2 regions of the Kitasatospora sp. NPDC018619 genome follow, and region 1 is predicted to be linked to the other one. Evidence: predicted binding sites of a transcription regulator. Region 1 holds the regulator's gene; the other holds the start of a gene.
What was found. The regulator HrcA, encoded in region 1, represses chaperone genes, less so after heat shock. The targets are predictions, from matches to a motif close to TTNGCACTCNGNNNNNCNGAGTGCNAA.
Positions count from the first base shown of each region.

Region 2: a site for HrcA is predicted at 4,895-4,921, ahead of groL (chaperonin GroEL). Genes of this name have one in related genera too.

Region 1 covers NZ_JBISAI010000006.1:148,948-164,497, reverse strand. The annotation lists gene ACH5AR_RS11530 (PhoH family protein) at 1-499, opposite strand, end outside; gene ACH5AR_RS11525 (ribonuclease Z) at 805-1,728, opposite strand; gene ACH5AR_RS11520 (histidine triad nucleotide-binding protein) at 1,735-2,088, opposite strand; gene ACH5AR_RS11515 (RDD family protein) at 2,144-2,809, opposite strand; gene ACH5AR_RS11510 (S41 family peptidase) at 2,890-6,138, opposite strand; gene ACH5AR_RS11505 (16S rRNA (uracil(1498)-N(3))-methyltransferase) at 6,224-6,973, opposite strand; gene dnaJ (molecular chaperone DnaJ) at 7,058-8,200, opposite strand; gene hrcA (heat-inducible transcriptional repressor HrcA) at 8,276-9,310, opposite strand; gene htpX (zinc metalloprotease HtpX) at 9,599-10,519, shown strand; gene ACH5AR_RS11485 (hypothetical protein) at 10,559-11,143, shown strand; gene ACH5AR_RS11480 (DUF3097 domain-containing protein) at 11,175-12,008, shown strand; gene hemW (radical SAM family heme chaperone HemW) at 12,067-13,296, opposite strand; gene ACH5AR_RS11470 (AMP-dependent synthetase/ligase) at 13,353-15,275, opposite strand.
Region 2 covers NZ_JBISAI010000023.1:64,845-80,394, reverse strand. The annotation lists gene ACH5AR_RS29095 (copper homeostasis protein CutC) at 1-395, opposite strand, end outside; gene ACH5AR_RS29090 (hypothetical protein) at 509-1,474, opposite strand; gene ACH5AR_RS29085 (PadR family transcriptional regulator) at 1,471-1,854, opposite strand; gene ACH5AR_RS29080 (hypothetical protein) at 1,912-2,625, shown strand; gene ACH5AR_RS29075 (hypothetical protein) at 2,636-2,992, opposite strand; gene groL (chaperonin GroEL) at 3,115-4,737, opposite strand; gene ACH5AR_RS29065 (cold-shock protein) at 5,063-5,266, opposite strand; gene ACH5AR_RS29060 (MoaD/ThiS family protein) at 5,805-6,083, opposite strand; gene thrC (threonine synthase) at 6,119-7,399, opposite strand; SAM riboswitch class I at 7,416-7,551, opposite strand; gene ACH5AR_RS29050 (glucosyl-3-phosphoglycerate synthase) at 7,663-8,700, shown strand; gene ACH5AR_RS29045 (trehalose-6-phosphate synthase) at 8,750-10,216, shown strand; gene otsB (trehalose-phosphatase) at 10,203-11,039, opposite strand; gene ACH5AR_RS29035 (DUF3263 domain-containing protein) at 11,465-11,692, opposite strand; gene ACH5AR_RS29030 (cupin domain-containing protein) at 11,795-12,139, shown strand; gene ACH5AR_RS29025 (extracellular solute-binding protein) at 12,181-13,461, opposite strand; gene ACH5AR_RS29020 (ROK family protein) at 13,800-14,747, shown strand; gene nagA (N-acetylglucosamine-6-phosphate deacetylase) at 14,744-15,550, shown strand, end outside.

The DNA of each region.
Region 1 (15,550 bases):
GCAGGAAGCCCAGCCGCTCCCCCGCCTCGACCGCCGGGCGGGTCAGGATGATCCGGTTGACCTCCTTGGCCTGGAGGGCCTGGACGGCCTTGGCCATCGCCAGGTAGGTCTTGCCGGTGCCGGCCGGGCCGAGGCCGAAGACGATCGTGTGCTTGTCGATCGCCTCGACGTAGCGCTGCTGGTTGAGGGTCTTCGGACGGATCGTGCGGCCCCGGTTGGACAGGATGTTCGCGGTGAACACCTGGGAGGGCGCCGGGCTGTCCGGGTCCTGCTCCTGGCTGCGGAGCATGGCGATGGAGCGCTCCACGGAGTCCTCCGTCAGGGGCTGGCCGGTGCGCAGCACCAGCATCATCTCGGTGAAGAGCCGCTGCACGAGGGCGACCTCGGCCCGGGCCCCGGTGGCCGTCACCTCGTTGCCGCGGACGTGGATGTCGGCGGCGGGGAAGCCCCGTTCGATCACGCGCAGCAGCGAGTCGGCGGCGCCGAGCAGGGTGACCATCGGGTGCTTCTCGGGGATGACGATCCGGGCGCTGACGCGGCCGTCCTCGGCCGGTTCGGGGCGCGGCTGTCCGTTGGTACGGGTCTGCGATGTGTCACTCATAGGTCGGCGCTGGGGCCTGCCTCATCCCATCCGTGGTGTCGGGTGCCGCTCGGTGTCTCCGGGGCACCAGGGTACGCCGCGAGCGTGATCGCCGTGGCGGGCGGCGGGGCCGCACCCGTCGATGCTGCGGCAGATCGAAGTCCGGCGCGAGCCCTTTTCCGGCTGCCGGGCGCCGGCCGGCGCCGCCGCCGTCCCCCCGCGCCTCACGAGGGGCGGCGGGCCGGGACGGGCACCCGTTCGAGGTCGGTGGCCAGCACCAGCTCCCCGTCGAAGTGCTTGCGGGCGTCGGCCAGGTGCCGGCCGAGGTCGGGGTAGCGCTGCGAGAAGTGGGTCAGCACCAGGGTGCGCACCCCCGCCTCGGCGGCGGCCCTGGCCGCCTGCCCGGCGGTGAGGTGGCCGTGCTCCTCGGCGAGGCGGGCGTCGGCGTCGGTGAAGGTCGCCTCGACGACCAGCAGGTCGGCGCCCTCCGCGAGGGCGTGCACGCCCTCGCAGAGCCGAGTGTCCATCACGAAGGCGAACCGCTGGCCCGGCCGGGGCTCGCTGACCTCGCCCAGGGTGACGGTGCGGCCGTCCACCTCGATCGCGCCCTCGTGCTGGAGCCGGCCCACCGCGGGGCCGCGCACGCCGAGCGCGGCGAGCCGCTCCGGCACCAGCCGGCGGCCGTCCGGCTCGCGGAGCCGGTAGCCGAAGGACTCCACGGGGTGGTCCAGCCGGACGGCGTCCAGCGCGAAGCGGGCGCCGGGCGCGGGCAGCGGACCGGCCTCGTCGATCGGCCGGGGCCGCAGCACGGCCGTCTCGTGGTACGCGGTGGCGTGCCGCAGCCGCTCGAAGTAGACCTCGCCGGACGCCGGGAAGTAGACGTCCACCGGGTGCGGGACCCGGTCGAGGTTGATCCGCTGGACCACCCCGGCCAGGCCCAGGCAGTGGTCCCCGTGGAAGTGGGTGACGGCGATCCTGGTGATCTGGGTGGCCGTGACCCCGGCGTGCAGCATCTGCCGCTGGGTGCCCTCGCCGGGGTCGAACAGCAGGCCCTCGCCGTCCCAGCGCAGCAGGTAGCCGTTGTGGTTGCGGTGCCGGGTGGGCACCTGGCTGGCGGTGCCGAGGACGACGAGTTCGCGCGGGGACACCCGGGATCAGACCATGCTCTCGGTCATCGCCGTCCCGCCGAGCACGTGGACGTGCGCGTGGAAGACGGTCTGCCCGGCGCCCGCGCCGGTGTTGAAGATCAGCCGGTAGTCCTCGACGCCCTCGTCCCCGGCCACCGCGCCCGCCTCGGCGAGCAGCTCCCCGGCGATCTCCGGCTCGGCGGCGGCCAGCTCGGCGGCGTTGCGGTAGTGCACGTGCGGGATGACCAGCACGTGCAGGGGCGCCTTGGGGGCGATGTCGCGGAAGGCGAGGGTGCGCTCGGTCCTGCGCACCACCGTCGCGGGGATCTCGCCCGCCACGATCTTGCAGAACACGCAGTCGGGCTGCGGCTCGCCGGCCATCGGCTACTCCTCGGAGTCGGTACGTACGTGGGTGGTGGGGCCGTACGGGCGCAGCCTAGCCGAGCCCGGCGGCGGCCTGCTGGTACTCCCGGAGGTGCTTCCAGCGCACCGCGCGCATCCCGACGACGTCGCCGTCCTCCGTGTCGAAGTCCTCGGTGAGGAAGGCGACCGCGAGGATGACGAAGCCGATCAGCCAGCGCCTGGTGAGCCGCCAGGTGTTCGGTCGCACCACGCCCTTGCGGCGCACCACCCGCATCGCCAGGATCCCCTTGCCCACGCTGAAGCCGGTCAGCCGGGCGAGCACCACCTGGTTGAGGAAGGACGCGCCGAGGCCGACCACCAGCAGCGCCACGACGTAGGGCACCACCGGGCCGCCGCTGTGCACGGCGTGGCCCGCCACGGTCCGGGTCCTCGGCCGGCTCGCGGCGTTGGCGGCGGCGAAGCCGAGGCCGACCGCGAACAGCCAGTCGAGCACGATCGCCAGGAAGCGCCGCCCGCCGCCCGCCTCCCTGGGGCAGGGCGGCAGCGCCCGCCGCGGGTGGGGCGGGGCGTACGGCTGCGGCTGGTACGGCTGCTGGTACTGGTTCGGGTACGGCTGGTACGGCTGGGCCGGGTACGGCTGCGCGTACGGCTGCGGCTGCTGCTGCGGTGGGTACGGACCGCCGTACTGCGGCGGCGGGTAGCCCTGCGCCATCTGGTTCCCCCGTGAGCTGTGGATCAAGAAACAGCCCCGCATCCTACCCGCGTCCCCGCACCGCCCGGGGCGGTGCGGGGGCCGTGCCGGCGCCCCGCCCCGGCGGCTCAGGCCCAGGGCAGCGGCGGCGCCGTCCGGGCCGGGCGCTCGGCCAGCCGGGCCAGGGCGAGCCGGACCCCCTCGGCCAGCTGCGGGTCCTCGCCGGACGCCCACTGGTGCGGGGCGTGCGGCACCTCGACGTCCGGGTCGACGCCGTGGTTCTCCAGGCCCCAGCCGCGGCCCTCCAGCCAGAACGCGTACTTGGGCTGGGTGACCAGGGTGCCGTCGACCAGCCGGTAGCGGCTGTCGATGCCGATCACCCCGCCCCAGGTGCGGGTGCCGACCACCGGGCCGATGCCGAGGCTCTGGACGGCCGCGCTGACCACGTCGCCGTCCGAGCCGGTGAACTCGTCGGCGAGCGCGACCACCGGGCCGCGCGGGGCGTCCGCCGGGTAGGGCACCGCGTGGTCGGTGTCCCGGATGACGTCCCAGCCGATGATCCGCCGGGCCAGCTTCTCGACCACCAGCTGCGAGGTGTGGCCGCCCCGGTTCCCCCGGACGTCCACCACCAGGCCCTCCCGGGCCATCTCCGCGCTCAGGTCGCGGTGCAGCTGGGCCCAGCCGGCCGTCTGCATGTCGGGGATGTGCAGGTAGCCCAGCCGCCCGCCGGACAGGTCGCGCACCGCGGCCCGCCGCCCGGCCACCCAGTCGTGGTAGCGCAGCGGCTCCTCGTCGGCGAGCGGGACGACCACCGGGTGGCGCCGGTCGGTGCCGTCCTGGCCGGCCACGGTCAGCTCGACCGGCCGCCCCGCGGTGCCGGCCAGCAGCGGGGCCGGGCCGGTGACCGGGTCCACCGGGCGGCCGTCGACGGCGAGCAGCGCGTCGCCCGGGCGGATCGCGGCGCCGGGCGCGGCCAGCGGGGAGCGGGCCCGCGGGTCGGAGGACTCCCCGGGCAGGATCCGGGCGATCCGCCACTGCCCGCCGTCCCGGACGAGGTCGGCGCCGAGCAGCCCCTGGCGCCGGGCCGGGTCGGTGTACCGGCCGTACGGGACCACGTAGGCGTGCGAGGTGCCGAGCTCGCCGTGCACCTCCCACAGCAGGTCCACCAGCTCGTCGTGCGAGCCGATCCGCTCGACCAGCGGGCGGTAGCGCTCCAGCACCCCGGCCCAGTCGACGCCGGAGAGGTCGGGGCGCCAGAAGTTGTCCCGCATCAGCCGGCCGTTCTCGGCGTACATCTGCCGCCACTCGGCGGCCGGGTCGACGGTCACCCGCAGCCGGGCCAGGTCGACGGTGGTCTCCTCGTCGTCGCCGCCCTTGCGGTCGGCCGGCACGACCCGCAGCTCGCCCTCGTCCAGCACGGCCGCCCGGGTGCCGTCGGCGCTGACCGCGAAGCCGTCCAGGCCGTGCACCAGCTGCTCGACCCGGCGCCTGCGCAGGTCGAAGCGCTCCAGCACGGGGCGGGGCCGGTCGTCGTCCAACGAGGCGGCCTCGTCTCCGAGTTCGCCCGTCAGCGGGGCCCTGGTCCAGAGCACCCCGTCCTTGGCGGCGGACAGCTTCTCGAAGCGGCCGCCCTCGACCGGGAAGGGGACGATCCGGTCCGCGATGCCGTCCAGGTCCACCCTGGTCGCCGGTGCGGCGCCGGCCGCCTCCCCGCCGTCCGCCTTCCCGGCCTTCGGCTCGTCCTCCTCCCCGCCGAGCGGGCGCCCGGCCCGCTGCGGCCCGAACGGGGAGGGGGTGTCGGCGGCCAGGGTGACCAGGTAGGGGCGGCAGCCGTTCGGGAAGGACAGGTCGAAGACGTGCGCGTCGTAGACCGGGTCGAAGTTGCGCACCGACAGGAAGGCCAGGTAGCGGCCGTCGGCGGTGAAGGCGGGCGAGGTGTCCACGAAGCGCGGCTGGGTGACCTCGCCGACCGTCCGGGTGGCCAGGTCGGCCAGCACGATCTGGCGCAGCGAGTACGGGCCCATCCCGCGCGCCGGGCGCGACCAGGCCAGCCAGCCGGAGTCCGGGCTGAAGGCCAGGCCGGACGCCTCGCCGTCGGCGCTGCGGTCCAGCTCGTGCACGGTGCCGTCGGCGAGCGCGACCAGCAGCACCCGGCCGTCGTGCACGCCGAGCGCGGCCCGCTTGCCGTCCGGGGAGACCGTCAGCGCGTTGACCCGGCCGAGCCGCCCGGCGGCCAGCCGGCGGCGCTCGGCGCCGTGCAGGTCGGGGGCGAACTCCAGGGCGTCCTCGCCCTCGGCGTCGGAGACCCACAGCACGCCCTGGGCGCCGTCCTCGCCGGGCACCACCCGGGCCAGCCGGGCGCGCACGCCCGGGGTCTCGTCCAGCACCCGGGCCGGGCCCTCGCGGTGGGTCAGCCAGTGCACGCTGCCGCGCACCACCACGGCGCTGCCCCGGCCGGTGCGGTCGGGGGCGACGCAGTCCAGCCAGTGCGCGGCGGGCACCGGCCGGGGGCGGCGCCCGGCCCGCGGACCGGCCAGCCGGACGTCCAGCCGGCGCGGCTCGGCGCCCGCCAGGTCCTCCAGGAGCCAGAGGTCGCCGGCCCGGTAGAAGACCACCCGGGTGCCGTCGGTGGTGGCGCCGCGGGCGTAGAAGCCGTCCGGGTCGGCGGTGTGGCGGCGCAGGTCGGTGCCGTCCGGGAGGCTGGACCACAGCTCGCCGACGCCCTCGTGGTCGGACAGGAAGGCGATCCGGCCCTCCTGCCCGTCCGCCCCGGCCAGCCACAGCGGCGAGTCCAGCTGCCCGTCCAGCCCGGCGTGGACGCGGGCGAACTCCTCCCGGCCGAGCCACAGCCGGCCGGCCCGCCCGCCCCGGTAGCGCTTCCACCAGGCCGGGTCGCGGCCGTTGACGCTGCTCAGCAGCACCCGCTCGCCACCCGGCTCGAAGGCCAGCCCGCCGACCGGCCCGTACGGCAGCCGCCGGGGCTCGCCGCCGTCCAGCGGCACGGCGTGCGCCCAGGTGCGGCGCAGGCTCGGCTCGCCGGCGGCGGTCGCGGCGACGGGGCGGCCGTCGGGCGTCCAGCCCAGCACCCGGGTCTGGTCGTTGCCCCAGTGGGTGAGCCGGCGCGAGGGGCCGCCGTCCACCGGCACCACGTGCACCTCGGGGGCGCCGTCCCGGGTGGAGGTGAAGGCGAGGTGCCGGCCGTCCGGGGAGAACCGCGGGTGGTGCACCGGCAGGTGGTCCGCCGTCAGCCGCCAGGGGCGGCCGCCGTCCAGCGGGGCCAGCCACAGGTCGTCCTCGGCGACGAAGGCGACCAGGTCGCCGTGCAGGTGGGGATGGCGCAGGTAGCCGTTCGGGGAGGTGCTCAGGGAGTCCGTCACCCGGCCAGCCTAGGCAGCCGCGGCAACGCTCCGGGCGGCTTTCCCCGGACTCCCGGCGCCGCCCGCCGGCGGCTGGTAGAGCCCCTCAGGCCCAGCGGCCGGTGCGCCCCAGCAGCAGCGCGCCGGCCGCCACCCCGGCGGTGGAGGTGCGCAGCACCGAGGGGCCCAGCCGGTACGGCCTGGCGCCCGCCTCGGCGAACGCGGCCAGCTCCTCCGGGGAGACCCCGCCCTCCGGGCCGACCACCAGGACGATGTCCCCGCCCTGCGGCAGCCCGGCGTGCGCGAGCGGCTCGGCGCCCTCCTCGTGCAGCACGGCGGCGAACGCGGCCTGCGCCAGCACCGGCGCCAGCTGCCGGGTGGTCGCCACGTCCCGGACCTCGGGGAAGCGCAGCCGGCGGGACTGCTTGCCCGCCTCCCGGGCGGTGGCCCGCCACTTGGCGAGCGACTTGGCGCCGCGCTCGCCCTTCCACTGGGTGATGCAGCGCGAGGCGGACCACGGGATCACCACGTCCACGCCGACCTCGGTCATGGTCTCCACGGCCAGCTCGCCGCGGTCGCCCTTGGGCAGCGCCTGGACGACCACGATCCGCGGCTCGGGCCGCGGCTCCCGGCGCACGGCGGCGACCGCCACGTCGATCGCGTCCTTGCCGAGCACGCCGGTGACGGTGCCGTCCACGCCGAGCCCCGACCCGTCGGCCAGGGTCACCGCCTCACCCGGCTCCAGCCGCTTCACCGCGGCCGCATGCCGTCCCTCCGGGCCGTCCAGGCGCACCACGGCCCCGGGCGCGGCGGCGGCGATCCGCTCGGTCTCGACGACGAAGACGGGCGCGGTCATGCGGGGAACCTCCGGGGGTGGGGCGGGACAACGCGGAAGGGGCGCCGGGGTCCGCCCCCGGGCACCCCTTCCGCGGGTGACGGCTCACCGGCCGTTGAAGGCGTCCTTCAGCCGGGAGAACAGGCCCTGCTGGCCCGGCGCGAACTGGCCGGACGGCCGCTCCTCGCCGCGCAGCACCGCCAGGCGGCGCAGCAGCTCCTCCTGCTCGGCGTCGAGCTTGCTGGGCGTCTTCACCTCGACGTGCACTATCAGGTCGCCCCGGCCGCCGCCGCGCAGGTGGGTGATGCCCCGGCCGTGCAGCGGGATCGACTGGCCGGACTGGGTGCCGGGCCGGATGTCGACCTCCTCCAGCCCGTCCAGGGTCTGCAGCGGCACCTGGGTGCCGAGCGCGGCCGCCGTCATCGGGATGGTGACGGTGCAGTGCAGGTCGTCCCCGCGCCGCTGGAAGATCGTGTGGGTGGTCTCGGCGATCTCGACGTACAGGTCGCCGGCCGGGCCGCCGCCGGGGCCGACCTCGCCCTCGCCGGCCAGCTGGATCCGGGTGCCGTTGTCGACACCGGCCGGGATCTTGACGGTCAGGGTGCGACGGGCGCGCACCCGGCCGTCGCCGGCGCACTCCGGGCACGGGGTCGGCACGACGGTGCCGAAGCCCTGGCACTGCGGGCAGGGCCGGGAGGTCATGACCTGGCCCAGGAAGGACCGGGTGACCTGGGAGACCTCGCCCTTGCCGCGGCACATGTCGCAGGTCTGCGCCGAGGTGCCGGGGGCCGCGCCCTCGCCGCTGCACGTGGTGCAGGTGACGGCGGTGTCGACCTGGAGCTCCTTGGTGGTGCCGAAGGCGGCCTCCTCCAGGGTGATCTCCAGCCGGATCATGGCGTCCTGGCCGCGGCGGGTGCGCGAGCGCGGGCCGCGCTGGCCGGCCGCGGCGCCGAAGAAGGCGTCCATGATGTCGGAGAAGCCGAAGCCCGCGGCACCGGCGCCGAAGCCGCCGGCCCCGCCGCCCCCGCCCGGGGACAGCGGGTCCCCGCCGAGGTCGTAGACCTGGCGCTTCTGCGGGTCGGAGAGCACCTCGTAAGCGGCGTTGATCTCCTTGAACCGCTCCTGCGTCTTCGGGTCCGGGTTGACGTCCGGGTGCAGTTCGCGTGCCAGGCGCCGGAACGCCTTCTTGATCTCGTCCTGCCCCGCATCCCGTCGGACGCCGAGTACCGCGTAGTAGTCCGTGGCCACCAAATGCTCCGCTTGTTCCGCCTGTAGTAGTGCTGCGACTGGACGCCCCCGCCGGACTTCCGGCGGAGGACTTTGCTAGGACTCGGCCAGGATCTGGCCCACGTACCGCGCCACCGCTCGCACCGCCCCCATTGTGCCCGGATAGTCCATCCGGGTCGGACCGATCACACCCAGTTTCGCCACGCTCTCGTCGCCCGAACCGTAGCCGACGGAGACGATCGAGGTGGACGTCAGCCCCTCGTACGTGTTCTCCCGCCCGATCCGGACCGTCATCGCGGCGTCCGCGGTCTCACCCAGGAGGCGGAGCAGGACGACCTGCTCCTCCAGCGCCTCCAGCACCGGCTGGATGGACAGCGGGAAGTCGTGCCCGAAGCGGGTCAGGTTGGCCGTGCCGGCCAGCATGATCCGCTCCTCGTTCTGCTCGGCGAGCGTCTCGAACAGGGTTGCCAGGACCGTGCTGACGGTCGGCCGCTCGGCCTGCTCGAACTGGGCCGGCAGGTCCTCCAGGAGCCCCGGGACCTCCGGGAGGCGCCGACCGGCGGCCCTCGCGTTGATCCCGGTCCGCAGGTCCGCCAGCACCGTCTCGCCGACCGGGCCCGGGCAGTCGACCATCCGCTGCTCGACCCGGCCGGTGTTGGTGATCAGGACCAGCATCACCTTGGCCGGGGCCAGCGCCACCAGCTCGATGTGCCGGACGGTGGAGCGCGACAGCGAGGGGTACTGCACCACCGCGACCTGCCGGGTCAGCTGGGCGAGCAGCCGCACGGTGCGGGCCACCACGTCGTCCAGGTCGACCGCGCCGTCCAGGAAGTGCCGGATGGCCCGGCGCTCGGGGGCGCTCATCGGCTTGATCTCGGCGAGCTTGTCGACGAAGAGGCGGTACCCCTTGTCGGTCGGGATGCGTCCGGCGCTGGTGTGGGGCTGGTGGATGTAGCCCTCCTCCTCCAGCGCCGCCATGTCGTTGCGGACGGTCGCCGGGGAGACCCCGAGGTTGTGCCGCTCCACCAGGGCCTTGGAACCGACCGGCTCCTCGGTGCCCACGTAGTCCTGCACGATCGCACGGAGCACGGCGAGCTTGCGTTCGTCCAGCTGGCGGACCTCACCGGCCATGGGCGCGTACCTCCGTCTTCGCACGTTGTTCCGACTGTGTCCCTTGCTTCCGAAGGCCGCTCCCGGAGGCCCTCGCCCTGGCACTCTGAACACCCGAGTGCCAAAACCGTACCTGCCAGTGTACGGCCCGGGCCGTACCGCAGGAACGGCCGGACCGGGGTGATCCTCCCCGCAGTCCCGCACACGGCCCGCGGGGCCCCGGCGGTTCGAAGCCGGTTGCGCCGGGGTGGTGCCGGGAGGCCGTCCGGGTGGCAGCATCGAAAGCGACGGCGAACGGAGGAGCAAGCGATGTCGAGCTCGGGCCAGCACACCCGCTTCGCACCCGACCGCGGCCTGACCGGCCGCATGGTCGCGACGATGTTCGTGATCGGGCTGCTGTACGTCGGTTTCACCGGACTGCTGATCGCGCTGCTGCGCGGCGCCTGGCCGCTGATCGTCCTGATCTCCGGCGGGCTGTTCGTGGCCCAGTTCTGGTTCAGCGACAAGATCACCGAGCGGGCGATGGGCGCCCACCAGGTGTCCCCGGAGCAGTTCCCCCAGCTGCACGGCACCGTCGACCGGCTCTGCGCCCTGGCCGACATGCCCAAGCCCCGGGTCGCGGTCGCCGACAACGACATGCCGAACGCCTTCGCCACCGGCCGCAACCCGCAGAACGCGGTGGTCTGCGTGACCACCGGGCTGCTGCGCCGGCTGGAGCCCGAGGAGCTGGAGGGCGTCCTCGCGCACGAGCTGTCGCACGTCGCCCACCGGGACGTCGCGGTGATGACGATCGCCGGCTTCCTCGGCGTCCTCGCCGGGGCGATGACCCGGATCGCCGTGTACGGCGGCTTCATGGGCGGCGGGCGCAACAACAACGACCAGAACGCGGCCCTCCTGGCGCTGGTGATCCCGCTGGTGTCGATCGTCGTCTACGCGGTCAGCTTCCTGCTCACCCGGCTGCTGTCCCGCTACCGCGAGCTCGCCGCCGACCGGGCCGCCGCCCAGCTCACCGGCCGGCCCAGCGCCCTGGCCTCCGCCCTCACCAAGGTGACCGGGCAGATCGCGGCCATCCCCACCAGGGACCTGCGCCAGGCGCAGCCGTACAACGCCTTCTACTTCGCCCCGGCGCTGAGCGCCCGGGAGAGCGCCACCCAGCTGTTCTCCACCCACCCGAGCCTGGAGAAGCGGCTGGAGCAGCTCGCGCGGATCTCCGAGCAGCTCGGCCGCTGACCCTGTGCCCCTGCGCCCCTGAGCCCCGAAAGGACCGCCGTGGGATTCCTGGACACCCTGTTCGGCCGCACCAAGCCCGTCAAGCCCGACCTCGACCAGCTGTTCGGTGTGCCGTCCGCCGCGCTCACCCTGGAGGCCGGGGCCGGGTTCCTGCCCACCGGGCTCGGCTCGGTCTGCTTCGCCGCCGTCGAGGGGGCGGCCTTCGTGCAGGTCGAGCAGCAGGTCCGGGCGCTGCTGGACGCGGACACCGGGCGCGGCGGCGTCCCGGTCGAGGCCTCCAAGGACGGCTACGGCTACTCCTGGCTGCTCGCCCGGCACGCCCCCGGGGAGCTGCCGGAGCTGGTGAACGACCTGCACGCGGTCAACAGCGAGCTGGAGGCGAACGGCTTCGGCCCGCAGCTGCTCTGCTCACTGGTCGGCTTCCGCGATCCGCAGGGGCAGTCGCTGGCCCTGGTCTACCTCTACAAGCGGGGCACGTTCTACCCCTTCGCGCCGGTGCCGGGCGGCGGGGAGCGGCGCAACAGCCCGCTGGAGCTCCAGGTCAACGCGATGCTGGGGAACGACCTGCGGCTGGAGAAGGACCTGGGCCGCTGGTTCCCGGTCTGGGGCGCGCCGGGCCTCTGACGCGCCGCCCGCCGTCCCTATGATCACCCGTATGCGCAGCCGCCCGTACGGACCCGACCTGACCCCGCCGTGGAAGAAGCAGGCCCCCGCCCCGGAGGTGCCCGCCGAGCGGGACCTGGTGGTCGAGGAGGCGGGGACGGGCTTCTGCGGGGCGGTGGTGCGCTGCGAGAAGACCGCCGAGGGGTTCACCGTCACCCTGGAGGACCGCTTCGGCAAGCACCGGGTGTTCCCGCTGGTGCCGCGCGGCTTCCTGCTGGAGGGCCGGGTCGTCACCCTGGTCCGGCCGGCCGGCCCGGCGGCGCCGCGCACCCCGGCCCGCACCGCCTCCGGCTCGCTCGCCGTCCCGAACGCCCGGGCCCGGGTCGCCCGCGAGTCCCGGATCTACGTCGAGGGGCGGCACGACGCGGAGCTGGTGGAGCGGGTCTGGGGCGACGACCTGCGGATCGAGGGCGTGGTGGTCGAGTACCTGCGCGGCATCGACGACCTGCCCGCGATCGTCGCCGACTTCGCGCCCGGCCCGGGGCGGCGCCTCGGCGTCCTGGTCGACCACCTGCTCCCGGGGACGAAGGAGCACCGCATCGCCGCCCGGGTCACCGGGGACGCGGTGCTGGTCGTCGGCCACCCGTACATCGACGTCTGGCAGGCCGTGAAGCCGTCGAGCGTGGGCATCCCCGGCTGGCCCGACGTCCCGATGGGCGAGGACTGGAAGGAGGGCACCTGCCGCCGCCTCGGCTGGCCGGTGGACACCCCGGCGGCCTGGAAGCGCATCCTGGCGAAGGTGGACAGCTACAAGGACCTGGAGCCCGCACTGCTGGGCCGGGTCGAGGAGCTGATCGACTTCGTGACGCTGCCGGATCAGGCGTAGGTCGACGGCGGCGGTCCTTGGGCGCTCCCTCCGCCGGCCGGCACCACGTCGACGGCTGTCAGTCCACCAGGTCGCGTACCACCGCGTCCGCCAGCAGCCTCCCGCGGAGCGTCAGGGCGGCGCGGCCCCGCTCGTACGGCCCGGCGGCGAGGAGGCCGTCGGCGAGGGCCCGGGCGGCGGCCTCGCGGCCGGCGGCGGTGAGCAGGTCCAGGGCGACGCCCTCGACCAGGCGCAGCTCCAGCAGGATGCGCTCGACCCGGCGGTCCTCCTCCGCCAGCACCTCGCGGGCCTGGGCCGGGGTGCGGCCCTCCGCCAGGGCCCGGGCGTAGGCGGCGGGGTGCTTGGCGTTCCACCAGCGGACGCCGCCGACGTGGCTGTGGGCGCCGGGGCCGGCCCCCCACCAGTCGGCGCCGGTCCAGTAGAGCTCGTTGTGGCGGCAGCGGCCCTCGGCGGCGGTGGCCCAGTTGGAGACCTCGTACCAGGAGTAACCGGCGGCGGTGAGCGCCTCCTCGGCGATCAGGTAGCGGTCGGCGTGGACGTCGTCGTCGATCATCGGCAGTTCGCCGCGCCTGACCCGGGCGGCGAGCCGGGTGCCCTCCTCGACGATCAGCGAGTACGCCGAGACGTGGTCGGGCCCGGCGCCGACGGCGGCGTCCAGGGAGGCCCGCCAGTCGTCGTCGGACTCCCCCGGGGTGCCGTAGATGAGGTCCAGGTTGACGTGCTCGAAGCCGGCCGCGCGGGCCTCGGCCACGCAGGCCTCGGGGCGGCCCGGGGTGTGGTGGCGGTCGAGCAGCCGCAGGACGTGCGGCCGGGCGCTCTGCATGCCGAAGGAGAGCCGGTTGTAGCCGCCCTCGCGCAGTTCGGCCAGGTACGCCGGGTCCACCGACTCCGGGTTGGCCTCGGTGGTGACCTCGGCGTCCTCGGCGAGCCCGAACTCCTCGCGGATCGCGGCGAGCATCCTCACCAGGTCGCGGGCGGGCAGCAGGGTCGGGGTGCCGCCGCCGAGGAAGACGGTCCGCACCGGGAGGTCCGCGTCCCCCAGCACCGCGCGGGCGTGGCGGATCTCGGCGACCACGTTGTCCGCGTACGTCTCCTGCGAGGCGACCGCCCCGGAGGAGCGCAGCTCGGTGGCGGTGTAGGTGTTGAAGTCGCAGTAGCCGCAGCGGCTGGCGCAGTAGGGCACGTGCAGGTAGAAGCCGAACGGCCGCGAGCCCAGCCCGTCGAGGGCGTGCGCGGGCAGGGAACCGTCGGACGGCACGGGTTCGCCGTCGGGGAGTGCGGAGGGCATGCGCCCATTGTCCCGTACGGCCCACCCTTTCGGGTGAGCCGTACGGGCGGGGCGGCTCAGGCCTCGTTGGCGCCCGCGTACATGGCGCTCACCGCGTCCGCGTAGGTCCGCTCGACCACCGGGCGCTTGATCTTCAGGCTCGGGGTGAGCTCGCCGTGCTCGATGTCGAGGTCGCGCGGCAGCAGGTGGAACTTCTTGATCGTCTGCCAGCGCTGGAGGTCGGCGTTGACCCGCTTGACGAAGCCCTCGACCAGCTCGTGGACGGCCGGCTCGGCGGCCAGCTCGGCGTAGCTCCGGCCGGCCAGGCCGTGCTCGGCCGCCCAGGGCAGCAGGACCGCCTCGTCCAGGCCGATCAGCGCGGTGCAGTAGTTGCGGCCGTTGCCGATCACCAGGATGTTGCTGACGAAGGGGCAGACCGCCTTGAACTTGCCCTCGACCTCGCTGGGCGCCACGTACTTGCCGCCGGAGGTCTTGAACAGGTCCTTCTTGCGGTCGGTGATCCGCAGGAAGCCGTCCGGGGTGAGCTCGCCGATGTCCTCGGTGTGGAACCAGCCGTCCGGCTCCAGCACCTCGGCGGTCTTCTCCGGCAGGTTGTGGTAGCCGCGCATGACGCCCGGGCCGCGCAGCAGGATCTCGCCGTCCTCGGCGATCCGCACCTCGGTGCCGGGCAGCGGGCGGCCCACGGTGCCGATCCGCACGTCCTCCGCGCGGTTGACGCAGGAGCCGGCGCTGGTCTCGCTCAGGCCGTAGCCCTCCAGGATCGGCACCCCGGCGCCGAGGAAGAAGTAGCCGATCTCCGGGGCGAGCGCGGCGCTGCCGGAGACCGCGCCGCGCAGCCGGCCGCCGAAGGCCGCCCGGATCTTCGCGTACACCAGCCGGTCGGCCAGCGCGTGCTGCACCCGCAGGCCCAGCGGGGCGGAGCCGGTGCCGGTGGCGACCCTGCTCTCCTGGACCACCCGGGCGTGCTCGCGGGCGACCCCGGCCGCCCACATGAAGATCTTGTACTTGGCGCCGCCCTCGGCCCGGGCCCGGCCCGCGATGCCGTTGTAGACCTTCTCGAAGATGCGCGGCGCCGAGGCCATGATGGTCGGCCGGATCGCCGGCAGGTTGTGGATGATCCGGTCCACCCGGCCGTCCACCGCCATCACGTGCCCGGTGGCGATCTGCCCCGAGATCAGCGTCTTGCCGAACACGTGGGACAGCGGCAGCCACATGAACTGCACGTCGTCCGGGCCCAGCAGCCCGCTGGCCTCCTGCGCCCGGCCCTCGTACGCCCAGCAGTCGTGCACCAGGCGCACGCCCTTGGGGCGGCCGGTGGTGCCGGAGGTGTAGATGAGGGTCGCGAGCTGCTCCCTGTCCAGCCCGTCGACGGCCTTCTCCACCGCCTCCGGGTGCTCCGCCAGGTACCGGGCTCCGCGCTCCTCCAGCTCGGCGAGGGTGAGCAGCTCCAGGCCGGCGCCGTCCGGGGCCTCGGCGGGCGCGTCGAACAGGATCACGGTGCGCAGCTCGGGCAGCTGGTCGATCTGCTCGACGGCCTTGGCCAGCTGGGCCGCGTCCTCGGCGAACAGCGCCCGCGAGCCGGAGTCGGAGAGGATGAACGCGGTCTCGTCCGCGTTGGTGCTCGGGTAGACGGTGGTGGTCGCGGCGCCCGCGCACATGGCGCCGAGGTCGGCGAGGATCCATTCGAGCCGGGTCGAGGAGGCCAGGGCCACCCGGTCCTCGGGCCGGATGCCGAGCGCCATCAGGCCCGCGGCCACCGCCCGGACCCGCGCCGCGGTCTGCGCCCAGGTGAGCGAGCGCCACTGCTCGGCACCGGGCGCGCCGTCGGCGGCCTGCTCGTCCACGGGCGAGGGGTAGCGGTAGGCCTCGGCGTTCGGGGTCAGGGCGACCCGCTCCAGGAACAGGTGGGCGACGGAGGCGGGGCGCCCGGCGACGAGGTCGGGCCTGCCGGAGCCGATCAGGGACTGCGCGGAACTCAACGAGGACCTCCGGTGGCGGGTGGCCGTCTGAGGGATTGTCGCGGCGGCCGTGGGGGCGGTCGCCGGGCCCCCGGTTCACCTGAGCGGTACCGGTCAGTAACAAAGGGGCAACCAGCAGCCTAGGGGGAAACCGGTCATTCCGTAAGGGGGCCGCACCCGGCGGCACGCCCGCGCCCCGGCGGTGCCGCACGGCGCCGTCGTCCGGCGCCCCGCCCGGCGCCGTCGTCCGGCCGTTTCGGCAAAGGCCCGGCAAACCTCGGCCTCCCACACGCCGA
Region 2 (15,550 bases), on a different contig from region 1:
AGGGCGGCCCGGTCGGCGCTGTGGTCGATCGCCCGGTGGAAGGTCCAGCGGCAGCCGGCGATCGCCTCGGCGACGGCCGTGGTGGCGGCGAGGTCGACGGCGCCGTCGGCGTCGAGGAAGCCGAGCACGAACTCCTCGGCCCCCTCGGCCCGCAGGGCCGCGGCCCGGGCGCAGAGCGCGTCCACGTCGCCGGGGGCGAAGCCGTCCCGGATCCGCAGCATGACCCGCAGCGGGAGGCCGACGGCGGCCCGGATCCGGCCGAAGTCCTCGACGGACGGGGTGAGTCCGTCGGCGGCCATGTCGGTGACCAGTTCGAGCCGGTCGGCGCCGCCCGACTCGGCGGCCTGGGCGTCCTGGGGCGTCAGCGCGATGACTTCGAAAATTGGTCTAGACATATTCGACAGACTGCCACATCCGGCGGCCCCCGGCGAGCCCCGGCGGCCCGCAGGGGGCCGATCCGGTCACGGCGTCCGGCCTCCGCCGGCCGCGCCGCCCGGACGCCTGCCGGTCAGGCCGCCCCGCCGGCCGCCCCGACCACCCCGACCGCCTCCGCCCGGCCGAACCGGTGCACCGCCACCGCCACCAGGACCAGCACCGCCACCGTGGGCATCGCCGCCGGCAGCAGGTGCGAGAGCCCGCGGGAGCCGCGCCAGATGTTGAACAGGCAGCCGGGCCCGGTCAGCACCAGCACCGCCACCCCCACCGCGGTCGGCGCCACCCGCCCGCGCAGCCCGGCGAAGGTCAGCAGCAGCGGGACGATCAGCATCACCACGAACCACGGCAGGTCCAGCGGGAAGGTGGTGTCGTCCCAGCCCTGGGCCGCCTCCAGCAGCCCGCCCACGGCCCCCGAGGCCAGCACCAGGCCGCCGGTGCGCCAGGTCGGCCCGGGCAGCAGGTCGGTCGGCGCCGCGGCCAGGAGCAGCGCGGCCAGCACGAACGGCAGCGAGGCCATCCCGATGTAGCCGCTCCACCACGCGTCGAAGGAGGAGACCCACACGGCCTCCGCCAGCTGGTAGAGCCCCACGGCACCCAGGACCAGCGCGCTGCCCCGCACCACCGTCCACCGCCCCAGCAGCACCGCCACCGCGAGCAGCACGGCGGCCACCGGCTGGCAGAGCGTCGCGAAGTAGACCTTGTACGGGTCCTCCCAGGCCAGCCAGTTGGTGATCCGGTACGTGGTGGCCCCCCAGGCCACCAGCGTGGCACCGGCCACCGCCCCGGCGAGCATCGGCGCGAGCAGCGCCAGCAGCCGGCCGGCCGCCGTGGCGCCGGTCAGCCCGAGCCGCAGCCGCAGCCCGTACACCGCCAGCCCGAGGCCCTCACGGGCGACCGCCAGCCGGCCGCCCCCGGCCGTCGTGTCGGCGAACACCTCGGCCAGCTCCTCGCCGCGCTCGCGGCGGTACCGCGCCGGGTAGGCCTGGAGCGCGGCCCGCAGCACCGCCGAGGGCGCGGGACCGATCACCGGCATGGTCATGAGAGTCCTCCCCCCGCGGCGGGCCGCCCCTGCGACCCGCTCCTGCCCGGCAGCATCGACCGGAGCCTCGTCAGCCGGCGCTCGGCCTCGGTGGCGACCGCCCGCAGCCGCTCCGCCTCGGCGGCCAGCGCGTCCCGGCCGGCGGCGGTCAGCGCGTAGCTGCGCCGGGCGCGGCCGTCCACCACCTCCTCGGCGGCGACCTCGATCAGTCCCTGGCTCAGCAGCCGGTCGAGCGCCCCGTAGAGCGTGCCGGTGCGCATCTTGACCCGGCCGTCGGAGATCGCGGCGATCTCCTGGATGAGCGCGTAGCCGTGTCTCGGCGCGTCGGCCAGGGCGGTGAGCAGCAGCAGCGTGGGCTCCTGCATGGAGCGTTCTGTCATACGACTACATATATCGTCAACCTACCTATAGGTCCAGTGCCCGGCCCGGCCGCCACAATGGTCGCCATGCCGACCACCGAGCCCGACCCGCCCGCCACCGCGGCCGACCGCGACCCGCTCACCGAGGACCCGCTCACCGAGGACCTGCTCACTGCCTGGACCGCCCTGCTGCACCGCTGCGGCGCCGCCGTCGACCCCGAGCCGTACGGCCGGGAACTGCTGCGCCGCTGGTCGGAGCCGCAGCGCCGCTACCACACCGCCGCACACCTGCACGCGGTGCTGGGGCGGATCGACGAGCTGGCCGGGCACGCCGCCGACCCGGAGGCCGTCCGGCTCGCCGCCTGGTTCCACGACGCCGTCTACCGCCCCGACCGCTCCGAGAACGAGGAGCGCAGCGCCGCCCTCGCCGTCCGGGCGCTGACCGCCGCCGGGCTGCCCGCCGAGCGGGTCGCCGAGGTCGAGCGGCTGGTGCTGCTCACCGTCGGCCACGACCCCGCCCCCGGCGACCGCAACGGCGAGGTGCTCTGCGACGCGGACCTCGCCGTGCTCGGCGGCTCCCCCCAGGCGTACGCGGCCTACGCGGCCGCCGTCCGCGAGGAGTACGGCTTCGTCTCCGAGCCGGACTTCCGGGCCGGCCGGGCGGCCGTGCTGCGCCGGCTGCTCGCCCTGCCGGGGCTCTACCGCACCCCGGCGGCCCGCGAGCGCCTCACCGCGGCGGCCCGCGCCAACCTGACCGCCGAACTCCGCCGGCTCGCCGCCGAGGAGGGCTGAGCCCGGCGCCCTAGACCAGCTTGCCCACCGGCGCCACCACCGCCCCCCGCTTGCCGCACACCCAGTGCGGCTCCGGCCCCAGCTCGGGCTCCACGCCCAGCGCGTGCGGATCCCCGTCGGCCGCGCAGTCGGTGCACAGCGGCCAGCGCCCGTACGCCTCCAGCAGCGCGTCCTGGACGTCCTGGGCGACCAGCCCGAGCACGTACTCGGTGCCGTCCGGCCACTGCTCCAGCCACCAGCGGCGGTGGGTGACGGCCTGCTCCACCAGCGAGACGACGGCGGCGTCCGCCACGTCCCGCGCGGTGAGGTCGGCCAGGATCAGTGCCCGCGCGCTGTGCAGGGCGGTCTCGATGTCGTCGGAAGCCATCCGTCCATTCTCCGTCGAGTCGTCCCCGACGCCGAAACGCCGGAACGCCGTGTGGGCGGCCCCCCGAAGGGAACCGCCCACACGGACGAGGATCAGCCGATCCGACCGGGTACCCGGCGGGATCAGAAGTCCATGTCACCGCCCGGCATGCCGCCGCCGGCGGCCGCGGCGGCCTTCTCCGGCTTGTCGGCGATGACGGCCTCGGTGGTGAGGAACAGCGCCGCGATGGAGGCGGCGTTCTGCAGCGCGGAGCGGGTGACCTTGGCCGGGTCGATGATGCCCTCGGCGACCAGGTCGACGTACTCGTTGCTGGCGGCGTTCAGGCCGTGGCCGGCGGGGAGGTTGCGCACCTTCTCCACCACGACGCCACCCTCCAGGCCGGCGTTGGTCGCGATCTGCTTGATCGGGGCCTCCAGCGCGACCTTGACGATGTTGGCACCGGTGGCCTCGTCGCCCTCCAGCTCCAGCTTGTCGAAGGCGACACCGGCCTGCAGCAGGGCGACGCCACCACCGGCGACGATGCCCTCCTCGACGGCGGCCTTCGCGTTGCGGACGGCGTCCTCGATGCGGTGCTTGCGCTCCTTGAGCTCCACCTCGGTGGCCGCGCCGGCCTTGATGACGGCCACGCCGCCGGCCAGCTTGGCGAGGCGCTCCTGGAGCTTCTCGCGGTCGTAGTCCGAGTCGCTGTTCTCGATCTCGGCGCGGATCTGGTTCACGCGGCCCGCGACCTGCTCGCTGTCGCCGCCACCGTCGACGATGGTGGTCTCGTCCTTGGTGATGACCACCTTGCGGGCGGTGCCCAGCAGGTCGATGCCGGCGTTCTCCAGCTTGAGGCCGACCTCCTCGGAGATGACGGTGCCACCGGTGAGGATGGCGATGTCGCCGAGCATGGCCTTGCGGCGGTCACCGAAGCCCGGGGCCTTGACGGCGACGGACTTGAAGGTGCCACGGATCTTGTTCACGACCAGGGTCGACAGGGCCTCGCCCTCGACGTCCTCGGCGATGATGACGAGCGGCTTGCCGCTCTGCATGACCTTCTCCAGCAGCGGGAGCAGGTCCTTGACCGAGCCGATCTTGGAGTTGGCGATGAGGATGTACGGGTCCTCGAAGGTCGCCTCCATGCGCTCCAGGTCGGTGGCGAAGTAGGCGGAGATGTAGCCCTTGTCGAAGCGCATGCCCTCGGTGAGCTCGAGCTCCAGGCCGAAGGTGTTGCTCTCCTCGACGGTGATGACGCCTTCCTTGCCGACCTTGTCCATGGCCTCGGCGATCAGCTCGCCGATCTGGGTGTCGGCGGCGGAGATGGAGGCGGTGGAGGCGATCTGCTCCTTGGTCTCCACGTCCTTGGCCTGGGCCAGCAGCTCGTCCGAGACGGCGGCGACGGCCTTCTCGATGCCGCGCTTCAGGGCCATCGGGTTGGCGCCGGCGGCGACGTTGCGCAGACCCTCGCGAACCAGGGCCTGGGCGAGCACGGTGGCGGTGGTGGTGCCGTCACCCGCGACGTCGTCGGTCTTCTTGGCGACCTCCTTGACGAGCTCCGCACCGATCTTCTCGTACGGGTCCTCGAGCTCGATCTCCTTGGCGATGGAGACACCGTCGTTGGTGATCGTGGGGGCGCCCCACTTCTTCTCCAGCACGACGTTGCGACCCTTGGGGCCGAGCGTGACCTTCACTGCGTCGGCGAGCTGGTTCATGCCACGCTCAAGGCCGCGGCGAGCTTCCTCATCAAAGGCGATGATCTTGGCCATCAGAAGTGGTCCTCCGGGACACGGTCGACTGCTCGGACCAAGGGGTGCCCGCGACGGACGGCCCTGGTGCGCGGAGGTCCATTCCCCTGCCGCTCCCCGGGGGCCTCACCGACCCGGTCCGCTGTCACTCTCACACTGTGAGTGCTAACGCCAATGATTAGCACTCCGGGTGGTCGAGTGCAAGCCCAATCGGCGATCCGCGAGCCGACGCCGGGGTCCGCCGGGGAACGCCGACGGGCCCGCGCGACGCGTGTCGCACGGGCCCGTCGAGAAGCGAGTGGTCACCAGCCGAAGGGCCGCGCCGAGCTCCTGGAGCCGGAAGGGGTCAGACCGCCGCGCGGACCATGTCCGCCTGCGGGCCCTTCTGTCCCTGGGAGATCTCGAACTCGACCCGCTGGCCCTCCTCGAGGGTGCGGTAGCCGTCCATCTGGATCGCGCTGTAGTGGACGAAGACGTCCGCACCACCGTCGACCGCGATGAAGCCGTAGCCCTTCTCCGCGTTGAACCACTTGACGGTGCCCTGAGCCATTCCGAACTCCCCTAGTGCTGTGCTGGCCCTTCACGTGCCCGCAGGTCGCGGGCCCGGGTTGGTTGAAGGCCGGCCCGGGGAACCCCCCCTGGGCGCAGCCGTGCACGCCGCAACCCTCCGCACGGACCGCCGGGCGGCTTCCGGTGAGCGGGTGATTGCGTCGACCGCCGCTGAATGTATCCGGATCGACGCCCTCTGCAACAGGGCCAGCCGCCGGTAATTCCGCTCCGGCGTCAGGGGACAGGACGGGCCGAATCGGAATAATCTCGGCATTCCACGCGGGACATAGCGGACGAATTACTCAAACGTCCGCAGGAATTCTGACATCTGCCTGACATGTTTCACGCGCCGCTCCGCGCGGCCGGACACCCCCGGGCCGAGCACTGCGGGGGCCGAAAGGGAATCCCTGTTCCCAGCCGAGCCACACTCTACTCCGACTCCACCGGGAAATATTCCGGCCGGAATGCACGCGGTCGCCCGCGCATACGGGAAGCGGAATTCCGTACGCGCGGGCGACCGCGGGTTACCGGCGCCGGGCTCAGCAGCCGCCGGCGACCGCCGGGATGATCGAGATGCTGGCGCCGTCCCTGATCTCGGTCGCCAGGCCCTCGGCGAAGCGCACGTCGTCGTCGTTCACGTAGACGTTGACGAAGCGGCGCAGCTTGCCGGTGTCGTCCAGGATGCGGGCCGAGATGCCCGCGTGGTTCTTCTCCAGGTCGGCGACGACCTCGGCCAGGGTGGCACCCTCGGCGGTCACCTCGGCGGCACCGCCGGTGTAGGTGCGCAGGATGGTGGGGATGCGGACGTTGGCGCTCATGACTCTCCTTGCGGGGGCGGGGCCTATCGGGTGGTTCAGGCGGACACGAGGCCGGCGGCGCGGAACGAGTCCAGCGTCGGGCGGATGACGGCGGTCATCCCGGCGTCGGAGACGGCGTCCAGCGTCTTCAGGCCGTCGCCGGTGTTGATCGCGACGGTCTCCTTCGACGGGTCCAGTTGGCCGGTCTCGACCAGCTTCTTCAGCACGCCGACGGTCACCCCGCCCGCGGTCTCGGCGAAGATGCCCTCGGTCCGCGCCAGCAGCCGGATCGCCGCCACGACCTCGGCGTCCGTGACGTCCTCCACCGCGCCGCCGGTGCGGCGGGCGATGTCCAGCACGTACGGGCCGTCGGCCGGGTTGCCGATCGCCAGCGACTTGGCGATGGTGTCCGGCTTGACCGGCTTGATGACGTCCCGGCCGGCCTTGAACGCGGCCGACACCGGCGAGCAGCCCTCGGCCTGGGCGCCGAAGATCCGGTACGGCCGGTCCTCGACCAGCCCGAGCCTGACCAGCTCCTGGAGGCCCTTGTCGATCTTCGTCAGCTGCGAGCCCGAGGCGATCGGGATCACGATCTGCTCCGGCAGCCGCCAGCCGAGCTGCTCGCAGATCTCGTACGCCAGCGTCTTCGAGCCCTCGCCGTAGTACGGCCGCAGGTTCACGTTGACGAAGCCCCAGCCCTCGCCGGCCGGGTCGCCGATCAGCTCCGAGCAGAAGCGGTTCACGTCGTCGTAGTTGCCCTCGATGCCGACCAGCTCGCCGCCGTACACCCCGGCCATGACGACCTTGCCCTGCTCCAGGTCGTGCGGGATGAACACGCAGGACCGGAACCCCGCGCGGGCCGCCGCCGCTCCCACCGCGCCGGCCAGGTTGCCGGTGGAGGAGCAGGACAGCGTGGTGTAGCCGAACGCCCGGGCCGCCTCGATCGCGCAGGCGACCACCCGGTCCTTGAACGAGTGGGTCGGGTTCCCGGAGTCGTCCTTGACGTGCAGCCGGGCGGTGAACCCGAGCTCCCGGCCCAGGTTGTCCGCCTTCACCAGCGGGGTCCACCCGGGGTTCAGGTTCGGCTTGGACGCGACGTCGGCCGGCACCGGCAGCAGCGGCGCGTACCGCCAGATGGAGGCCGGACCGGCCTCGATCCGCCGGCGCAGCTCCTCGGCGCCCTCGCTGCCGAACTCGTAGGCGATCTCCAGCGGGCCGAAGCACTCCAGGCAGGCGAAGCTGGGGCCGAGCGGGAAGCGGGTACCGCACTCGCGACAGGACAGCGCGGCGGCCGGGCCGAGGTCGACGGAAACGGGTGTGGCGGTGTCGATAGCCATGATGGCGAGGCCTCTCTCCTCATCTTCCCCGTGGCGCGGTCGCGACACGGGCCGGAATTGGCACCTGTCCCGCCGGGGCCTGTCGTCGACAGCCGCGCGAGAAGGTTGCCGGGACGTCAACGGGCCGTTCCCTCAGTCCCTCTGGATGAGCTTGTGAAATTGTGGTGGTGCGCAACGGAGACCCCGGCGTGCAAAGGTCCGACCGCTGTACGAAGACTGTATCCGAAGGCGTCAACCCTGAACGGGACCGTCCGCCACGCGAGATGGCCCGTCCCACCGACCTCGCCGAGGAGACCTCCGTGCCCGCCGAACCGACCCCCGAGCTCCTCCCGCAGGCGGCGTCCTGGCTGCGCCGCCGCTCCTGGAGCGCGGCCGACCGGCCGGTGCGCACCCTCCTCGCCGCCAAGGAGCGCACCGGCCGCACGGTCAGCGTGGTCCTCCCCGCCCTGGACGAGGAGGCCACCGTCGGCGACATCGTCCGCACCGTCCGCCGCGAGCTGATGGACCGCCTCCCGCTCGTCGACGAACTCGTCGTCGTCGACTCCGGCTCCACCGACGCCACCGCCGCCGTCGCCGCCGGGGCCGGCGCCCGGGTGGAGCACCGCGACCTGATCCTCCCCCGGCTGCCCGCCGTGCCCGGCAAGGGCGAGGTGCTCTGGCGCTCGCTGCTCGTCACCCGCGGCGACATCGTCTGCTTCGTCGACGCCGACCTGCGCGAGTTCGACCCGGCCTTCGTCTCCGGGATCGTCGGCCCGCTGCTCACCGACGAGTCCATCCAACTGGTCAAGGCCATGTACGACCGCCCGCTGGAGTCCGACGGCGCCGTGCTGCCGGCCGGCGGCGGCCGGGTCACCGAACTCGTCGCCCGCCCCCTGCTCAACCTCCACTGGCCCGAGCTGGCCGGCTTCGTCCAGCCCCTCGGCGGCGAGTACGCGGCCCGCCGCTCACTGCTCGAACGGCTGCCCTTCCCCACCGGCTACGGCGTCGAGCTCGGCCTGCTGGTCGACGCCCTGGAACTGGTCGGCCTGGACGCCCTGGCCCAGGTGGACGTCGGGGTCCGGCACCACCGCCACCAGGACGGCCAGGCGCTCGGCCGGATGGCCGCCACCATCTACCGGACGGCCCTGGAGCGCCTCGACCGCACCCACCGGCTCAAGGCCTCCGCCGACCTCGTCCACCCCCACCTCACCCAGTTCACCCGCGACCCGCGGACCCGCGCCTTCACCGCCCACACCCACCCGGTGACCGCCCTCGAACGCCCCCCGATGCACACCGTCCCCGAATACGCGACCCGCCACTGAGAGGCCCGGACGGGGTTTGCCACCCCGGGCCCCCGGCAACATCCCAACCATGGGCGATCACACGACCAACCGTTCGAGCGCGACCGGCACCGCCCCCGTCCTGGTGGCATCCAACCGGGGACCGGTGTCCTTCAGCACCACCGCGGACGGCACGCTGACCATGCGGCGCGGGGGCGGCGGCCTGGTCTCCGGCCTGTCCGCCATCGAGGACCCGAACGCCGTCTGGGTCTGCGCCGCCCTCGGCGACGCCGACCGCAGAGCGGCCGCCGAGGCCCCGCACGGCCGCCTCGACCTGGCCGGCCACGAGGTCGGCGGCCAGGCCGTGCGCATGCTGGACATCGACCCGCAAACCTTCGCCCGCGCCTACAACGGCGTCGCCAACTCCACCCTCTGGTTCGTCCACCACCTGCTCTACGCGACGCCCACCGCCCCCTCCTTCGACGCGGACTTCCGCACCGAGTGGGCCGCCTACCGGGCCTACAACGAGGCCTTCGCCGAGGCCCTCGCCGCCGAGGCGGCCCCGGACGCCGCCGTCCTCGTCCAGGACTACCACCTCTCGCTGGCCCCGGCCCTGCTCCGCGAGGCCCGCCCCGACCTGCGGATCGGCCACTTCTCGCACACCCCCTGGGCCCCGCCCGAGTACTACCGGCTGCTGCCCGACGACGTCGCCGAGGCCGTCCTCACCGGCATCCTCGGCGCCGACCGGGCCGGCTTCCTCACCGAGCGCTGGGCCCGCGCCTTCGCCGACTGCTGCGCGTCCGTCCTCGGTGCGACCGTCGACCACGAGGCGCTCACCGTCACCCACCGCGGCCGCACCACCGCCCTCGGCGTCCACGCCCTCGGCGCCGACGCCGACTTCCTGCGCGAGCGCGCCCACCGCCCCGACGTCGACGAACGCCTCGCCGCCCTCCGCGCGGCCGTCGGCGACCGGCGCACCATCGTCCGGGTCGACCGCACCGAGCTGAGCAAGAACATCGTCCGCGGCCTCCAGGCCTACCGGCACCTGCTCCGCACCCGCCCCGAGTGGCACGACCGGGTGGTGCACATCGCCTTCGCCTACCCCTCCCGCACCGACCTCGCCGAGTACCGGAACTACACCGCCGCCGTCCAGGACCTGGCCGCCGCCATCAACGCCGAGTTCGCCACCGCCACCTGGCAGCCGCTGATCCTGCACGTCGACGACGACTTCCCGCGCTCCCTGGCCGCCTACCGCCTCGCCGACGTGGCGCTCGTCAACCCGATCCGGGACGGCATGAACCTGGTCGCCAAGGAGGTCCCGGTGGTCTCCGACCACGGCTGCGCCCTGGTCCTCTCCCGCGAGGCGGGCGCCCACGCGGAGCTCGCGGACGACGCCCTCAGCGTCAACCCGTACGACGTCATCGCCACCGCCGACGCGCTCCACGCCGGCCTGGCCATGAGCCGGGAGGAGCGCGCCGACCGCACCAAGCGCCTCGCCGCCGCGGCCACCGCCCTCCCCCCGCAGCAGTGGTTCCTGGACCAGCTCAACGCCCTGTGAGCTCGTCCCCGAGCGCCGTCAGCAGCTCCACCACGCCCTCCGGCCCGCCCACGACCAGGTCCGCCCGGTCGGCCAGCTCGCGCACCGGCGCGTCCCCCACCGCGCCGGCGCACACCAGCAGCCCGGCCAGCCCCTGCGCCCGCTGCTCCTCCACCGCCGCGAAGGCCGCCACGTCCCCCAGGTCGTCCCCCGCGTAGAGCACCGACCGCGCCCCGCGCTCCCGCAGGAACCCGGTCAGCGCCGCCCCCTTGTCCACCCCCGGCGGGCGCAGCTCCAGCACCAGCCGCCCGGGCTCCACCACGAGTCCGTGCGCGGCCGCCAGCTCCCCCACCGGCGCGCGCAGCAACTCCAGCACCCGCTCCGGTTCCGCCGTACGGCGGGTGTGCACCGCCACCGAGCGCCCCTTGTCCTCCACCCACGTCCCCTCGGGCGCCCCCACCCGCTCCAGCACCCCCGGCAACGCGGCCCGCGCCCCCGCCACCCCCGGGTGCACCTCCGGCGCCGAGACCACCCCGGCCTCCCAGCGCTCGGCCCCGTAGTGCCCCAGCACCACCAGCCCCGGCACCCCGGCGAAACCCCCGTACTCCGCCGCCACCCCCGCCGGCCGCCCCGTCACCACCACGGCCCGCACCACCGGCGCCAGCCGCCGCAACGCCCCCACCACCCCCGGATGCGCCCTCGCCCGCCCGGGATCCGCCACGATCGGCGCCAACGTCCCGTCGAAGTCCAACCCGATCACGGCATCCCCGGGCGCCGCCAGGATCGCCCGCAACCCGTCCCGCCCCGCCTCGGTACCCGGCACCACCATCTCGTCAAAACCCATACCGCCCCCCTACCCCGGAGCACCCCCATCACCCCTCCCCCAGCCCCGCTCCCACCCCACCCCTCCCCGCTCCCACCCCACCCCTCCCCGCTCCCACCCCACCCCTCCCCCCCTCCTCCCCCCTCCCCTCCCCTCCCCAGCCACGTTCCCGCCCCTCCCCCTCTGGCGAGAGGGACGCGCTGCGGAAGGGGGCGGCGCAGGGGGTGGGTGCGGAGAGGGGCGTGACGGGTGATTTTCAGACTGCCCACGCCACCGGGCGCCCCACCCACAGCACCGGCAGTCTGAAAATCATCCAGCCCCCGGAGCCCCCCCCCCCCCCCCCCCCCCCCCCCCCCCCCCCCCCCGCCCCCCCCACACCCCCCCCCCCCCCCCCCCCCCCCCCCCCCCCCCCCCCCCCCCGCCACCCACCCTCCCGAGAGCCCCCGTCAACGAGCCGCCCGCCGGGCCTCCCGCACCCGCCGCAACCGGTTCACCAGCACCGGCGCGTGCGCCAGCGCCTCCTCCCGGTCCAGCAGCCCGTTCAGCACCTGGTAGTACCGGGTGGAGGAGAGCCCCAGCTCCTCCCGGATCGCCCGCTCCTTGGCCCCCGCCGTACGCCACTGCCGCCCCTCCAGCGCCAGCACCGCCCGCTCCCGCTCGCTCAGCTCGCCCACCGGAAACACCTCCGTCCACCACTACGGAGTGTCATTCTCCCGCCCGACCCCGACACACACTGCTCGCCCCACCGCTCCCCGGCGCCGACTACCGTCACCCCCATGACCACGCCCAGCTTCGCCCTGCACGTCCCGACCGCCGACCTCGACCCCGACCCGCTCGACCCGGCCCGGATCGTCTCCGGCACCCCCGAGGTCACCGGCAGGGTGCTCTCCGACGACGGCCGCCACCTGCGCGGCCTCTGGCAGATCACCCCCGGCGTGGTCACCGACGTCGAGGCGGACGAGATGTTCGTGGTGCTCAGCGGCCGGGCCACCATCGAGATCGAGGGCGGCCCGACCCTGGAGGTCGGCCCCGGCGACTGCGCGGTGCTGCGCGAGGGCGACCGCACCACCTGGACGGTCCACGAGACCCTCCGCAAGGCGTACGCCATCACGCTCCCCTGACGGCCGGCCGGCCCGCACCGGGGCCGCCCGGGCCCCGGTGCCTACTTGCGGACCTTCGCCGCCTCCCGCACCGCCGCGTCCTGCAGCCCCCCGAGCACCTGCTTCGGGTCCCCCGTCACCGCCTGCCCGATCCCCGCCTTGATCCCGTTGCTGACCTCGCCCCAGGCCGGATCGCCGAACGGGTAGAAGCTCGCGTTGGTCAGCCCGACGGCGAACTGCTTGAGGTCCTCGTGCTTCGGGTCCGAGGACATCTGCGCGAACGCGTCCTGGGTGACCGGCAGCAGGTTGTACTGCTCGTCGAACTTCAGCTGGTTGTCCTTGCCGTACACGAAGGACAGGAACTTCTTGATCTCGTTCTTGTGCCCGTTGGCCTTGAACGCCATCATCCAGTCCGCGACCCCGAGGCTCCCGGTGCGCCCGATGCCGTCCTTCTTCGGGATCGGCGCCGTCCCGAACTCGATCTTCCCGGCGGTCGCCATCCGCAGCAGGGTCGGGTGCCCGTTCAGCATCGCGACCTTCCCGGCGGCGAAGTCCTGGAACACCGGGGTGCGGTTCATCCTGCCCGGGTCCGGGTACGTCAGCCCGGTGGCCACCAGGTTGTTCTTCAGCCAGCCGAAGGTCGCCTGGTTCTGGGCGCTGTCGATGGTGTAGTTGCCGACGTCGTCGGAGATGCTGCCGCCGCCGCTCAGCGTCCACAGCATCGACTCGGCCGGCGCCTCCTCCGGCCCCAGCGGCAGCCCGTACGGGGTCACCCCCGGCACCTTGGCCTTGATCTTCTCGGCGTCCTGCCGCAGCTCGTTCCAGGTGGCCGGCGGCTGGGCGATCCCGGCCTGGCGGAACATCGCCTTGTTGTAGAAGAGCACCCGGGACGAGGAGACGAACGGGATCCCGTACTGCGTCCCGAGCACCTGTCCGGCGTGGGCGAAGGTGTCCAGGAAGCGGGCCTGGGTCTCCACCGAGAGCACGTCGGAGGCCGGGTACAGCCGGTCCGCCGCGACCTGGTCCGCGAAGCCGCCGGTCTGGAGCAGGTCCGGCGACTTGCCGGCCGCGATCATGTCCTCGACCTTCTTGCCGATGTCGGTCCAGCTGTCCACCTCGACGCTGACCCTGATCCCGGGGTTGGCCGCCTCGAAGTCCCGGGCGACGGCGTCCCAGTAGTGCTGGGAGTTGGTCTCGGGGCTCTCCCCGTAGTCGGCCGCGACCAGCTTGAGGGTGACCGGTCCGTCGTCCTGCCCGCCGCAGGCACTGACCGCGGTGAGGACCAGTGCTCCGGCCAGCGCGCCGCCGAGCACACGGGTGGGAACGTGGACGCGCCTGTTCAACGCGGGTACCGCCTTCGGGGGGATGGAACGGAGGGTGAACAACGGCCGGAAGGGGGGAATCCGGCAGGGGACGCGCAACACTGCCAAACCCTCCGCCCACCGGTCCACACCACCGGCCCGGGCCGCCCCAGTAGTTACCGAAGTGCTCGGCGTCATTGCACAATGCGCAACAAAACCCCCGCGCACCCCGCCCCGCACCCGCTCCGCCCCCCGGCCCCGCACCCCGGCGCAAAGCCCCGCACACCCCCGCAGCTGCGACAAAGCTCACCCAGTATGGACCAGACCAATCCGACAACTGGACTAGACCTCTTAGACCCGACCAAGGGAAACTGTCCCCCGTGAAGCACGTCATCGCACTCGATGTAGGCGGCACCGGCATGAAGGCCGCGCTGCTCGCCCAGGACGGCTCCGTGCTGTTCGAGGCACGCCGACCGACCGGGCGGGAGCACGGCACGGACGCCGTCGTCGCCGCCATCCTCGACTTCGCCACCGACCTGGCGGACGAAGGCCGCAACCGCTTCGGCGTCGGCCCGCTCGCGGCCGGTGTGGCCGTCCCGGGCACGATCGACGAGAAGAACGGGATCGCGGTCTTCTCCGCCAACCTCGGCTGGCGCGAGCTTCCGCTGCGCCGGCTGCTCGGCGAGCGCCTGTCCGGGCCGGACGGCGGCGCGATGCCGGTGGCCCTCGGCCACGACGTGCGCTCCGGCGGCCTGGCCGAGGGCCGGCTCGGAGCCGGCCGCGGCGTCGACCGCTTCCTGTTCGTCGCCCTCGGCACCGGCATCGCCGGCGCGATCGGCATCGACGGCCGGATCGAGGCCGGCGCGCACGGCTACGGCGGCGAGATCGGCCACGTCGTGGTCCGCCCGGGCGGCCCGCAGTGCGGCTGCGGCGCCCGCGGCTGCCTGGAGACGCTGGCCTCCGCCTCCGCCGTCTCCCGCGCCTGGGCCGAGGCCAGCGGCGACCCCGACGCCGACGCGGCATCCTGCGCCGCCGCGGTGGACGCCGGGGACGACCGCGCCCTCGCGGTCTGGCAGCGGGCGGTCGACGCCCTGGCGGACGGCGTCGTGCTGGCCCAGAGCCTGCTCGACCCGTCCACCGTGATCGTCGGCGGCGGGCTGGCCGAGGCCGGCGACACGCTCTTCACCCCGCTGCGCGCGGCGGTCACCGGGCGACTGACCTTCCAGATGCCCCCGAAGGTCGTACCCGCCATGCTCAAAGACACCGCCGCGTCCCTCGGCGCGGGCCTGCTCGCCTGGGATCTGCTCTCGATGGAGGTGACCGCGTGACCACCGCGGACCGTGACCGTACTGTCCTGGCCGGAGCCCGGCTGGTCCTGCCCGGCGGCGTCGTCGAGGGCGACCGCCTCAGCGTCGAGGGCGAGCGCATCGCCGGCCTCGGCGGCGACACCGAGCCCGGCGACCTCGACCTGACCGGGTACACCGTCGTCCCCGGCTTCGTCGACCTGCACGTCCACGGCGGCGGCGGCGCCTCGTACGCCTCCGGCATCGCCGAGGAGGCGCTGCTGGCCGCCCGCACCCACCTGGAGCACGGCACCACCACCACGGTGGCCTCCACCGTCACCGGCGAGATCGACGAGGTCGCCCGCCAGGCGCACGTCCTCTCCGAACTCGTCGAGGACGGCGTCCTGGCCGGCATCCACTTCGAGGGCCCGTTCATCTCCCACAACCGCTGCGGCGCCCACCGCCCCGACCTGCTGCGCGACCCCGACCCGGCGCTGGTGCGCAAGCTGGTCGACGCCGCGCGCGGCCACGCCAGGATGGTCACCCTGGCGCCCGAGCTGCCCGGCGGGCTGGACTCGGTCCGGATGCTCGCCGACCTCGGCGTGATCGCCGCCGTCGGCCACACCGACTCCGACTACGCCACCACCCTGGAGGCGATCGAGGCCGGCGCCACCGTCGCCACCCACCTGTTCAACGCCATGCCCGGCATCGCCCACCGCGCCCCGGGGCCGATCGTGGCGCTGCTCGAGGACGAACGGGTCACCGTCGAGCTGATCAACGACGGCGTGCACCTGCACCCCTCCGTACTGGACCTCGCCTACGGCACCGCCGGCGCGAACCGGGTCGCC